Flexistipes sp.: one gene and its partner. The protein of the gene in region 2 binds, or shares a complex with, the protein of the main gene of each other region. Links are inferred from orthologs where the notes say so. Each region holds a gene or a part of one and is shown on either strand. Other genes may lie near its edges.

The links.
Region 1: rny (region 2) and pfkA share a complex: the UniProt entries of both Bacillus subtilis proteins name them as parts of the possible RNA degradosome complex. The link is inferred for Flexistipes sp. from one-to-one orthologs.

Annotation. Positions count from the first base shown.
Region 1 is NZ_JAXKVW010000010.1:10,033-13,125, forward strand. Bases 324-3,085 are described here. They hold pfkA (6-phosphofructokinase), read right to left. Parts: upstream 2,305-3,085; coding sequence 1,342-2,304; downstream 324-1,341. Other genes in these bases: UMU13_RS07785 (GatB/YqeY domain-containing protein), read right to left, coding at 324-584; UMU13_RS07790 (cob(I)yrinic acid a,c-diamide adenosyltransferase), read right to left, coding at 559-1,107; queC (7-cyano-7-deazaguanine synthase QueC), read right to left, coding at 2,306-2,992; UMU13_RS07805 (4Fe-4S binding protein), read left to right, coding at 3,015-3,085. Outside these bases: UMU13_RS07780 (CvpA family protein), read right to left, coding at 1-145; more of UMU13_RS07785, read right to left, coding at 132-323; more of UMU13_RS07805, read left to right, coding at 3,086-3,093. UniProt on the Bacillus subtilis protein: Catalyzes the phosphorylation of D-fructose 6-phosphate to fructose 1,6-bisphosphate by ATP, the first committing step of glycolysis.
Region 2 is NZ_JAXKVW010000005.1:10,347-13,677, reverse strand. The notes cover bases 180-3,179. They hold rny (ribonuclease Y), read right to left. Parts: upstream 2,460-3,179; coding sequence 900-2,459; downstream 180-899. Other genes in these bases: UMU13_RS04990 (replication-associated recombination protein A), read right to left, coding at 3,000-3,179; UMU13_RS04995 (5-formyltetrahydrofolate cyclo-ligase), read right to left, coding at 2,459-3,010; UMU13_RS05005 (TIGR00282 family metallophosphoesterase), read right to left, coding at 180-910. In the rest of the region: quinolinate synthase NadA, read right to left, coding at 1-111; more of UMU13_RS05005, read right to left, coding at 113-179; more of UMU13_RS04990, read right to left, coding at 3,180-3,331. UniProt on the Bacillus subtilis protein: Endoribonuclease that initiates mRNA decay. Initiates the decay of all SAM-dependent riboswitches, such as yitJ riboswitch. Involved in processing of the gapA operon mRNA, it cleaves between cggR and gapA.

The DNA of each region.
Region 1 (3,093 bases), on a different replicon or contig from region 2:
ATAACGGGATATAAAACTGGAAAGAGAGTATATAACCGAGAATAAGTCCAAGCAGTCCAAAAACTTCATTAATCAAGCCTTTAAACAATCCTTTCACTGCAAAAAATCCTATGACAATGAGAATTACAATATCAGTTATTGGCATCAAAAGCCTCTTTCACTATTCTGTTAACCACCTTTCCATCCGCCTTGTTTCCTACTTCTGCCATAACCGCTTTCATTACCTGACCGAAATATTTTTTATCCGGGGAGTCAAGCTTTGAAATTTCATTTTTAACAATGCTGCGGATTTCATCTTCTGAAAGCTGCTCCGGCATATATTTTTCAAGTACTTTGATCTCCTCCAGCTCTTTGGAAGCCAAATCTTCCCTGCCCGCCTCTTTGTACTGACTTGCGGAATCCTTTCTTTTCTTAACGGCGGTTGAGACCAATTTAACAATTTCATCATCGTTAAGATCGCCGGATTTCTCTATTTCAGCATTTCTGATTTCTGATCTAAGCATTCTCACAGCCCCGAGAGCAATTTGATTTTTATCCTTCATAAACTGTTTCATATCTTCAAGTATCTGTTCTTTTAAAGCCATAGGTTGTTCCTCCTTCTCTTTTTGCCATCACACGTGCCATCATGAACAGCACATCGGACAATCTATTTATAAAAATTAATATCTCTTTGTCAATCTTTTCATGGGCTGATAGTGATATCACCCTTCTTTCAAATCTCCTGCAGATACTTCTGCAAATATCCGCCTTTGATGATGGAGGTGTTTCCGACGGTATAATAAAACCATCCAATCTGCCGTATTCCTTTTCCAGCTCTGATAGAAAAAAATCAAGTGAATACTGTTTGTCCTCTTCGAAATTATCAACACATTCATTCTTTTTTGTTTCAGCAGAAGAAGCCAAAACTGCATTCAATTTGTATAACTTAATCTGAACCCACTCTATAAAATCAGCAAAATATTTTGCATCATGTTTCAGCCATCCCAAAAATGATATCAACTCATCACCTGTGCCGTATGTTTCAACCTTGAGATCAGCTTTGGAAATTTTTTCCCCAGTGAACAGATTTGTGCTCCCGTAATCACCTTTTCCTGTAGCTATGCTCATTTTCACTCCTTATTTACAACATAATATAATTCAAGTTTCGCACTTAGTTCCGTATAATATTTGCCTGGGGCGAATATATATGCCCTTTGCCCGTCATTGCGAGGAGTGCTAACGACGAAGCAATCTCCTTTACGGCATTTGAGATTACTTCGGGACTCCGTCCCTCGTAATGACGTCGTTTGTCCGTCATTGGGCGAGCAAAGACGTGTAAAAAGTGCAAGTGCGAAACTTGATTCATTTACTTAACACCTCTGCAATTTCCAAAAGTTTTTTATCCATTTTACGTTTGTTGTTAAGAACCTCTCCCAGAAGAACAAGTTCTATTTTTCTCTCCTGCAAAGCGGTCATCACCCCACTTTCGCCCTTAAGCAGCGAATCCACTGCAGAAGCACCCATTCTGGTTGCAAGAATCCTGTCAAAATGTGTGGGGCTGCCACCCCTCTGGATATGACCCAATACGGTAATTCTCGTTTCAAAACCGCCTATCATATCGAATGTTTTTCCGAAATCGCCGGCAGAACCCACTCCTTCTGCCAAAATTATAACACTTCGGGTTTTTCCCTCTTCGTATCTCTCTTTTATTTTCTTGATTATATTTTCAATTTTAAAAGGTACTTCCGGGATAAGAGCTGCTTCCGCACCTCCGCTTATTGCAGACATAAGGGCGAGATAGCCGCAGTTTCGGCCCATAACTTCTATTATAAATGTTCTGTCATGTGAACTTGCCGTATCGTTAATAGTATCTATGCACCACAAAATGGTGTTTAAAGCAGTATCCACTCCGATAGACATATCTGTTCCGTATATGTCGTTATCTATTGAACCGGGAATACCTATCACCGGAAAATGATATTTATCATGTATGACCTTGGCACCAGCCAGAGAACCATCTCCCCCTATAACAATAAGTCCTTCTATACCCTGATTTTTAAGATTCTCCATTGCTTTCAGCTGTCCTTCTTCTTCTTTGAATTCAGGAGCCCGGGCACTTCTCAGAAAAGTCCCCCCTCTCTGTATCATATTGGCTACACTTTTGCTTTCGAGTTTAATAAACTGATTCTCCATCAATCCACTGTAACCCTGCTCTATACCGTATACTTCCATCTCATAGTTCAAAGCAGTTCTTACGACACTTCTAATAGCGGCATTCATTCCCGGGCAATCACCACCGCTTGTCATTACTGCAATTCTTTTCACTTTAATCCTCCACTGAAGAATTAGCTTTATAGTAAGGAATTGGATCTTTTATTCCGGCTTTCTCAAAACCTCTTAGGCGCAAAAGGCAGCTGTCACATACTCCACATGCTTTGATTTCGTTTTTATAACACGACCAGGTAAGGTGAAAAGGGACATTCAGCTCGCTGCCGAATTTAACTATCTCACTTTTAGTCATATCAATTATAGGTGTCTCTATGGAGAGTTCAGTCTCAGGCTTCAACCCCACTTTTAGCACTTCATTAAAAGCATCATAAAACTCTTTCCTGCAGTCCGGATAGCCGCTGCTGTCCTCAGCAACTGCCCCGATAAATATTTTTTGTGCGCCGATAACTTCAGCCCAGCTGACACCAATGGATAATATGTTCCCGTTTCTGAAAGGCACATATGTTCGCGGGATGTCTTTCCTTTCGACATTACCTGCTTCTATATTTTCTTTATCATCCACAAGAGAAGAGCCTCCGATCTTTTTTAAATAACCTATATCCACGGTAAGTTTATCCCTGCCGTTGAAGTGTTTGTAAAGGTCATTGAAAGACTTAAGCTCTCTCTTTTCCGTTTTTTGGCCATAATTAACATGCAGGAAATATAATTCATAATCCAGGGAAGCTATTCCTGCTGTCACACAGCTGTCCAACCCTCCGCTCATTAAAACCACAGCTTTTTTCATAAAAACTCCGTAAAATTGATAAATGTCAATTTTTTTTGATTCTCTTATCATTATAACCACTTTGGATTTATTCAACAAGGAGTTAATGGTGAGCATAAGAA
Region 2 (3,331 bases):
GTCGCCTGTAAAATCGGCAATTTCCTGAATTTCATCAATTTGGTAGTTATGAGCAAGTAAAACTGCATCTTTTTCTTTAAGAAGTTTTTTTATTTCTGCTTTTAAATCCATATTACTCCCCGTAATATTTTTTTATCTTCTCAAAATGTACAACCCTTTTTGTTGTTTTATCTATAGACAAATTAACAGCATTAAAGATTAAAGTTCCTTTTTTTTCAACATCAAATTTTGCAGGCATCGAATAAAGAAAGCGTTTCATTGCCTTTTCATAAGTGGTACCAATTACTGAATCGGCACTGCCGCACATTCCCACATCACTTATATAGAAGGTTCCTTTCGGCAGCATCCTGTCATCATTGGTCTGAACATGCGTATGCGTACAGCAGACAGCGGCAGCCCTTGAGTCTGTGTAAAGTCCGAAGGCCATTTTCTCACTTGTGGCTTCTCCGTGGAAATCAACCAGATGAAGGGCATCCGGTTGTTTTTCATAAAGTCTGTCAAAAGATCTGAAAGGACAGTCGGAAACGGGCATAAAAACACGCCCCATAAAATTTGAAATACAAACACTTACACCATCTGCTTCAACAGTTTTAAAACCGACTCCGGGCACACCGTCAGGATAGTTGGCCGGTCTTATTACATTTTCGTACTTCTCTATCTCTTTTTCCGTATCTTTTTTATCCCAAATATGGTTACCGCTTGTCATAAAATCAATACCCAGTTTTCTCAGCTCTTTATAAACATTGAGCGTTATTCCAAAACCACTGGCTGAATTTTCAACATTGGCAATAACCAGGTCAAAAGAAGCTGTTTCACTGAGTTCCTTCAGAGCCAGGGAGGCGGATCTGCGCCCGCTCCTTCCCACTATGTCTCCGATAAACAGAACCTCTAGAGTTTTATTATTTCGCATACTCTACAGTTCTCGCCTCTCTTATAACCGTAACCTTAATCTGACCGGGATAGGTAAGTTCTTCCTCAATCTTTTTGGCTATATCCTTAGAAAGTGTAACCATTGTATCATCATTAACCCTGTCCGGCTCAACAATAATACGCAATTCCCGTCCTGCCTGAATGGCGTAAGCCTTACTGACCCCTTCAAAGCTTGAGGATATTTCCTCCAGTTTCTCAAGACGCTTTATGTATGATTCCAGCACTTCCCTTCTGGCACCAGGTCTGGAGGCTGAAAGTGCATCAGCAGCCTGTATAAGAACAGATTCCGTATACTTAAATTCCTCTTCTCCGTGGTGGGAAAGAATGGCATTGAGAATCCTGGGATCTTCCTTGTATTTCTTAACAATATCAACGCCCACTTCCGTATGTGAGCCTTCACTTTCCTGATCGACAGCCTTACCTATATCGTGCAGCAGTCCCATGCGTTTTGCCATCTTTTCATCCAGTCCCAGCTCTGCAGCCATGATACCCGCTATCTTGGCCACTTCAATAGAATGGCCTAAAACATTCTGGCCGTAGCTTGTTCTGTATTTGAGTCTTCCGATAAGTTTCAGAAGATCAGAATGTATATTATGTATCCCCAGATTAAATGCTGCCTCCTCACCAACTTCATAAATGTGTTTTTCAACTTCCTGTTTACTCTTTTCATAATGCTCTTCGATTCGTGAAGGGTGAATCCGGCCGTCGGAAATCAATCTTTCCAGAGTAAGTTTTGCAATTTCCCTGCGGAACGGGTCATAAGAGGAAAGTATTACTGCCTCCGGTGTATCGTCAACAATAATATCCACTCCCGTTACACTTTCAAAGGTTCTGATATTTCTACCCTCTCTGCCGATAATACGACCTTTCATTTCATCGGAAGGAAGATTGACCGAAGATACGGCGATTTCACTCACATATTCAGGTGCGCATCTCTGTATGGAAGTGGCGATAACACTTTGAGCTTTTTTATCGGCAGTTCGTTTTACTTCTTCTTCAATTTCTCTGATTTCACGTGCCGCATCCACTTTAGCCTCTTCTACCATTTCCTGTCTGAGCAGCTGTTTTGCCTCTTCCCGGGTCATACCCGATATTTTTTCTATTTCCTGGATCAGCTGCAATCTGATGCTGTCCGTTTCAGCTTTAATCTTATCTACTTCAGCAATCTTATCTTCATATTCCTTTTCCCTCTGGATAATCATCTCTTCTTTCTTCTCGGCCAGTTCGACCTTTTTATCCAGTGCTTCTTCTTTTGCCAGAATTCTTTTTTCCTGAGCCTGTAATTCTTTCTTTCCTTCTTTTATTTCATTTTCAGCTTCCTGTTTCCCTTTGAAAATGATTTCTTTGGATTCCAGTTTTGCTTCTTTAATAATTTCATCAGCTTCACGTCTGGCCTTATTAAGTATTTCCTCGGATGTTTTACCGACTTTGGCATTGTCAGATTCAATTTTCTTCTTCACGATAACTGCGCCGGCTACAAAACCTGCAATAAGGGCTACAACGCCAATCAAGATGTATAACCAAACCATTATTTCCTCCTGTATATATTTTTTTCTGTAATCACCACATCAAGTGGCACATCATGTTCTTCCGTTTCAATTCTTTCCACTACCTGAAAATCATATGCAAAACCAACCTTTAAATCAAACAAATAATTTTTTAAAAGCTTATCATAATATCCTTTGCCGAATCCGATTCGGTTGCAGTTTGTATCAAATACAAGAGCCGGTACTATTGCAACATCAATCTGTTCAGGTTCATCTGTTAAAGAGACAGGCTCTTTGATACCCAGACTGCATGTTTCCAAAAATTCACTTCCTTCAAATCTTCCGATAAAGATTTCCTCAAAACACATTTTGGGAAGATAAATCTTTTTACCCCTTTTATGCAGATAGTTAAAAAGCCATTCCGTTTCAATCTCATTTCCGAAATTGCAATAAAAAAGAAAACTTTCCCTTTCACCGTAAAGCTCAATAAACTTTTCACACACCTGCCTGCTGGCCTTACTGATAAAGTCACCATCAAGCTCATTTCTCATTCTTTTTATACGTGCCCTCAGAGTTGCCTTATCAGCTGTCATATTTTTTAATCCCCTTCCAGAGTCTTTTGAGCCTTTGGGCTATCTTACCTTCAAAGCCGGAGTCGGACGGGTTATAAAAAACTTTTTCACTTTTCATATACTCCTGAGCCACAAATTCACCATAATCAAATGGATATTTGTACCCTGCAGGATTATGACGGATATTTTCAGGCGGATACGGGTTGGAAGCCTTTAAATATTCTTCGGCCTTTTTCCCGGCTGTGTAAGACCGGTTGCTTTTCGGACAGGAAGCCAGATAAGTAACCACATGCGAGAGAATAATATCTCCTTCCGGCATACCCACTTTCAAAAAAGCTTCAT